2 linked regions of the Acaryochloris sp. CCMEE 5410 genome follow. The protein of the gene in region 2 interacts with the protein of the main gene of each other region in a pairwise test. Links are inferred from orthologs where the notes say so. Each region holds a gene or a part of one and is shown on either strand. Other genes may lie near its edges.

Evidence for each region.
Region 1: the proteins of sfsA (region 2) and ON05_RS29555 interact in binary tests that used the Escherichia coli proteins (3 or more experiments, as listed by UniProt). The link is inferred for Acaryochloris sp. CCMEE 5410 from one-to-one orthologs.

The regions. Positions count from the first base shown.
Region 1 is NZ_AFEJ02000002.1:1,895,140-1,898,347, forward strand. What follows is about bases 327-3,208. They hold ON05_RS29555 (glutamate-5-semialdehyde dehydrogenase), read right to left. Parts: upstream 2,475-3,208; coding sequence 1,179-2,474; downstream 327-1,178. Other genes in these bases: ON05_RS29550 (Bax inhibitor-1 family protein), read left to right, coding at 414-1,103; ON05_RS29560 (PRC-barrel domain-containing protein), read right to left, coding at 2,501-3,208. Outside these bases: ON05_RS29545 (glycosyltransferase), read right to left, coding at 1-167. UniProt on the Escherichia coli protein: Catalyzes the NADPH-dependent reduction of L-glutamate 5-phosphate into L-glutamate 5-semialdehyde and phosphate. The product spontaneously undergoes cyclization to form 1-pyrroline-5-carboxylate.
Region 2 is NZ_AFEJ02000001.1:2,866,463-2,869,655, forward strand. The notes cover bases 172-3,038. They hold sfsA (DNA/RNA nuclease SfsA), read left to right. Parts: upstream 172-1,172; coding sequence 1,173-1,904; downstream 1,905-3,038. Other genes in these bases: ON05_RS13145 (RNA polymerase sigma factor, RpoD/SigA family), read left to right, coding at 172-1,033; ON05_RS13155 (DUF4351 domain-containing protein), read left to right, coding at 2,042-2,983; ON05_RS13160 (7-carboxy-7-deazaguanine synthase QueE), read right to left, coding at 2,980-3,038. In the rest of the region: more of ON05_RS13145, read left to right, coding at 50-171; more of ON05_RS13160, read right to left, coding at 3,039-3,193. UniProt on the Escherichia coli protein: Binds to DNA non-specifically. Could be a regulatory factor involved in maltose metabolism.

The sequences.
Region 1 (3,208 bases), on a different replicon or contig from region 2:
GGACGCATTCGATGAAACTCAAATCCTAAGGTTTCAATGCGGTCTTGATACTCTTGATGGGTAGCAAATATAACCTCATGTCCCCGATGGCGTAGCTCAATTGCGATCGCAATCTTAGGATGCAGATCTCCCAAAGAACCAATCGTCGTCAATACGATTCGACTCACAACTCACCTCCATCATTCAGCCATAGATACCTGGGGGATTGTCTGCCAGACACTTCCCTACTGCTAACCTTTACACCTTGTAAGTCTACTTTTATGGCCCTACACATTAGTTCAAGTCTGGTATTGGCCGGGTAGCAAGGTATTGCGCTACCAGCGAACGGCAACTTCCAGGCAATTGATTTATGGGTAGATTAAGCTGGGTACATAGCAGGACACTTCATACTGCCTTTGTCGAGGATACAAATTATGTTAAGCGTCGCCCAGTCACGCCCATCTGAACGCGCCATTTTTATTCAGAAAACCTATCTGCATCTAGCAGGAGCCATTGGTGCTTTTATTGTCGTTGAATATCTGCTGTTCCAATTAGGCATTGCTGCAGCCATTACTCAATTTGTTGCCGGAAGTCGTTTTAGCTGGCTGTTAATTTTAGGGGCTTTCTCACTCCTGGGCTGGATGTCTCGGGGGTTAGTTGCTAAAGCAGACCAAATTGGCACTCAGTACGCAGGGTTGGGGATTTATGTGGTGGCCCAAGCCTTACTTTTTGCCCCCTTGCTCTATATTGCTGCGGCTTTCTCCGACCCTAGCGTTATCCCCACAGCCGGTATTTTGACCTTGACCATGTTCGGAGGGCTGACTGCGATCGCATTTACAACCCGAACAGATTTCACCTTTCTCGGCGGCATCCTTAAAATTGGCAGTTTTGTCGCTCTGGGACTGATTGTTTGCAGTTATATTTTCGGCTTCTCCCTGGGATTATTCTTCTCCGTTGTGATGGTGGTGTTTGCTTCCGCCGCAATTTTATATGACACCTCTAAGGTGATGAAGCACTATTCCACCAGACATTATGTGGCGGCATCCTTGGAGTTGTTTGCCTCTGTAGCCCTGCTATTCTGGTACATTCTCCGAATTGTTATGGCTATGTCATCACGCCGCTAATCGAACTCTGACCACCGCATCATGAAGCCGCATCGGAACAATCGTTCCGATGCGGCTAATTTAATCAGGATAAGTTTAAAGGTCTTTGTGAGTAAACGGACGGGCATCTGGCCCAGCATAGGTGGCGACAATCTGGCCTTGGCCTTTGAGCTGGTATTTATAAGTGACTAGTCCTTCTAACCCGACGGGGCCTCTGGGCGGCATCCGCTGGGTGCTAATTCCTACTTCCGCGCCAAAGCCATAGCGGAAGCCGTCGGCAAAACGGGTGGAACAGTTGTGGAACACCCCGGCTGCATCCACCTGGTTCATAAACACAGCCGCTGCTTGGCCATCTTCGGTGGCAATGGCATCCGTGTGCCCCGACCCATATTGATTAATATGGGCAATGGCATCCGCAAGAGACTCCACCACTTTAATGGAAACAATTAAATCTCCATATTCTGTCGCCCAATCCGTCTCGGTTGCGGGGGCAACATCTACAATGGCCTGAGTTTTGGCATCCCCTAAAACTTTGACTTGGTTGTCCTGTAACGCCGCCGTTAGTTTAGGTAGGTATTGGGGTGCGATCGCATCATGGACCAAAATCGTTTCCACCGCATTACAGGCTGCTGGATATTGGATCTTGGAATCCACCGAAATCTCTACCGCTTGGTCCAGCTTCGCAGCCTGATCTACATACAGATGACAAATACCTTCCGCGTGGCCCAAAACCGGAATGCGGGTATTTTCCTGTACAAACCGGACAAAATCATTAGAACCGCGAGGAATAATCAGGTTCACGTCCTGGTCGAGGTTCAGCAATTCTAGGGTTTCTTCTCGACTGGTCAGTAACGCCACCACATTGGGCAATACCGCTGTGTTCGATAGTCCTTGATGAATCGCCTTCACTAGTGCCTGACAGGAATGAAGAGCTTCTTGCCCTCCTTTAAGCAGGACGCCATTGCCAGACTTAATCGCCAACGCCGCAATTTGCATTACCGCATCGGGTCGGGCTTCAAAAATGACCCCAAGGACACCCAACGGACAACTGACTCGGCTCAATACCAGACCCGTATCTAGCTCTCGCTTCAGCTGTACTGTCCCCACCGGATCCTCTAGGGTGGCAACACTGCGTACCCCTGCGATCGCACCTTTAAGCTTGGTGGCATCCAGCTTTAACCGAGCATAGAGGGCATTGGCAATGCCTGCTTCTTTTGCCTGCTGACAATCCTGCACATTCGCTTCTAGAATCTCTGGCGTTGCCGCTTCTAGGGCTTGGGCAACAGCTTCTAAGGCTTGGTTTTTCGTTTCTGTAGAAGCCCCTGCCAGTTGGATTGCCGCCTGTCGCGTTTGCTGGGCGACCTCAGTCAAAGAATTCGTTAGGACAGTCACAGTTCTAGTGGCTTAACAACAGGGTTTTAAAAATCTTCGCGTTCGTACTCGGCAATTTTTTGCGGTTCAGGGATTTTCAGCTCTTGAGGCTCATAATCATCATCCCAAACATCTCCTTCCCGCTCATATTTCGGATCTGGAGCACTTGGAGGGGTAGAAGACCCACTATCACTCCAGTTATCCTCCTCTTGATATGCATATTGTTGCTGAGGGGCTTCTTGACGCTCTACGGGGACTGGCTCCGCTTCCCAGGCTTCCGTTTCCCACGCTTGTTGAGCAGGCGCAGCCTGGCGAGCAGGTGCGTAAGCAGTGGTCGGTTCTCCAGGGCCAAGCTGGTTCGTGGTAGACGCCGTCTTAGGAATATAGTCTTCTTCATCGCTTAATTCCCAGGGTGGAATCCCTAAACCCATCCGCTCCAGAATGCCGACCGTCAGTTGATTCAGGCGCTCTTCCGCCCCTTCAAAAACGATCAAGCGATCAGGCCCTGTACTGACAATCTCTTCCACGGGCAGCTCGTAGGTGCTCAACACCTGAGACGGAATCAGGGGCACTCCAATCGATGCGATGACTAAAGAGGCAACTTCCCCTGTGCTGGTATCAAACTTAAACCCTCGGACTTTGCCTAAAAGTTCTCCAGCTTCGGTAATGACTTCGTTATTAATTAAAGTACTGAAGTCGAAAGTATCGATTTCTTCAATCGCGGTCTCATCATCGACCAGGATCACATCTCCAAT
Region 2 (3,193 bases):
GATAGTCTTCATGCCAACATCACCTTCTTAAAGGGGGTAGCTCAAGTCCATGTCCAATACCAAAACTAAGCAACAAGCTATCTCTGTGTCTCCGACAACAGATATGGTTCGTACCTATCTCCATGAGATCGGTCGAGTCCCTTTGTTGACCCATGAGGAAGAAATCGTTTTTGGTAAGCAAGTCCAGGCCATGATGGCGCTTTTAGACTTGCAAAAAACTGAAATGGATGAATTAGGGCGTGAACCTTCCTCAGAGGAGTGGGCAGCGAAAGCCAATCTTAGTCCCTCACAGTTGGAGCTGTCCCTGCACCAAGGACAGCAAGCCAAGCAAAAAATGATTGAAGCCAACTTAAGGCTGGTCGTGTCCGTTGCCAAGAAGTACCAAAAGCGAAACCTAGAACTGCTAGACCTAATCCAAGAAGGAACCTTGGGATTAGAACGCGGGGTTGAAAAGTTTGATCCAACCCGAGGCTATAAGTTTTCAACCTATGCCTACTGGTGGATTCGACAGGCGATCACCCGTGCGATCGCACAACAGGCTCGCACCATCCGACTGCCCATTCACATCACCGAAAAACTCAATAAGATCAAGAAAGCTCAACGTGAGCTATCGCAAAAGCTGGGACGCAGTGCCACTCCTGCTGAAATTGCAGAAGCCTTAGAACTAGAGCCCAGCCAAATTCGAGATTATCTCACCATTGCTCGTCAGCCTATTTCCCTGGATCTGAGAGTGGGGGACAATCAGGACACTGAGTTGCGAGATCTGCTGGAAGATGATGGGCAATCTCCTGAGCAGTTTACGACCACTGAGGCGCTGCGGGATGATGTGAATCAATTGCTCAAAGAGTTAACTCCCCAACAACGGGATGTCCTAATGCTCCGGTTCGGCCTCAACAACGGTAAAGAGTTGTCTCTGGCCAAAGTCGGCCAACAATTAAGCCTCAGCCGAGAGCGCGTTCGTCAGCTAGAACGGCAAGCCCTAGACTATCTGCGCCGTCGTAAAGGCGAAGTGCGAGAGTACATCGCTAGCTAGTCTGCTCATTCCATTTCTTTCCCTAAAGCGCCAGTGCATCATCTGCACTGGTGCTTTACTGTATAAATCTGCCACTGGAGACAACACCGGAGGGACGCGGTAGATGAGTTCAGCCCCTGATCCTAGGGAGTTAAAGCGTATGGCGGACTGGCTATATCAATATCCCCCTTTACTTGCAGGCACATTGATCAAACGATACAAACGTTTTCTAGCCGATATTGAACTCGATACGGGGGAAGTCGTCACTGCTCACTGCCCTAATACAGGTCCCATGACCGGCATGTGTGCCCCCCATAGTCGGGTGCAAATTTCTCAAAGTAATAACCCCAAACGCAAATTAGCCTATACCTGGGAGATGATTGAGGTTTGTGAAACCGAACCCACCTGGGTCGGGGTGAATACTCAAATCCCGAATCTTGTAGTCAAACAACTACTCCAAGACCGTCTTTTACATTCTTTAGGTGACTATGATCAGGTCAAATCTGAAGTGCGCTATGGTCAAGAAAAAAGTCGAATTGATTTTTTGCTGACAGGCAGCGCTCAGCCTGCCTATATCGAAGTTAAAAGTACGACTTGGGCCATCGAAAAACAAGCTTTATTTCCAGACACCGTTACGACTCGCGGCCAAAAACATATTCGAGAGTTGATATCGGTTTTATCTGCAGCCCGAGCATACTTACTCTTCTTTATTAATCGGGCCGATTGCACAACATTTGCCCCAGGTGATCAGGCGGATCCAGAATACGGAAAACTCCTCAGGGAAGCTGTGGCCGCAGGGGTTGAGCTTTTACCCTGTCGCTTTGAGATTACCCCCGAAGGCATTCGCTATTTAGGGTTGGCCACCGTCGACGAGAAGTCTTTAACAAGATGAACCGTAGTTTTAAATTAGTATGAGTATATTTCGCTGTTTTTTCTCTCAGCATCGAATTGATTTTTAGGGGGAAAAGCAAGATCCTCGCCTGAGGATGTTAGGGTAAATACGATTTAGTTGTGGGGTAGACATTTACGATGGTCGATCGCGATCGTCTATTTAGGGACTTACTCAAAAACCTTTTTCTAGAATTTGTCGATCTCTTCTTTCCAAAAATTGCGGTCGCTATCGACCCCAAATCGATTCGATTTCTAGAAGATGAAGAATCCCTTAAACCTCAAGAGCAGGGAGAGCATTCTCCTGCCTCTACCAAGCAAGAGGCGAGCTCTAATGTATTAGTGCAAGTGCGATTACGAGGACAAGAATCATGCTTCTGGGTACATCTAGAAAATTCATCTGAAACTAACATTAAGCTAGAGCGACGTATTTTCCATACCTTTGCTCGCCTGGATGAAAAATATAATTTACCGATTTACCCCATTATTTTGCAGTCTTCAGATAAGTCTCAACGTCTGGAAACCAATGGGTATCGGGTGGAATTCGTCGATCGTCGGGTTTTGGATTTTAGTTTTGTCGCCATTCAACTTCATCGATTAAACTGGCGTGACTTTTTGCAGCGTCGCAATCCTGTAGCAGCCGCACTGATGCCTACGATGAACGTTCAAACCTTTGATCGTCCCGTGGTCAAAGCGGAATGCCTGAGACTGCTGACCAACCTGCGTTTAGATGCCAAGAAAGTCAAAGTCATCTCTCAATTTATTGAAGCTTTTCTCCATCTCAATGCTGCTGAAGAACAGGTCTTGCAAACCGAGATGGAACGCATGGGCTTACTCGAGCGGGAGCGAATTACCAATCTACTGACGAGTACGACTCAAGCCAATCAACAACAAGGGGCCGAACGAGAAGCCCTCAGCCTGGTATTTCGCCTTTTAAAACGGCGAATTGGGGATCTTAATCCAGAACTTGAAGCTCAGGTTCGTAGCTTACCGGTCAATCAAGTGGAAGATTTGGGTGAAGCCCTCTTGGATTTCAATAATGAAGAAGACCTGAAAAACTGGTTGCGGGGAAAAACGTCTTAAAGCTGTCCCAGAAATTTATGGGTTTGAGGTACAACCCTAATTCGTCGACCCATCTGCTTGAGCTGCCCTTGCCAGGCCAAAACTTGATCGGGGGTGGGTGGCTGGACGGGGTGTTGCGCTGTTAAGGGTGTCACGGGTTGTAAGAACATCGGTACAGTAGGGCTAATCTCGGCAACTAGCTGGGCCGCTTGAACCAACTCCAACCAATCG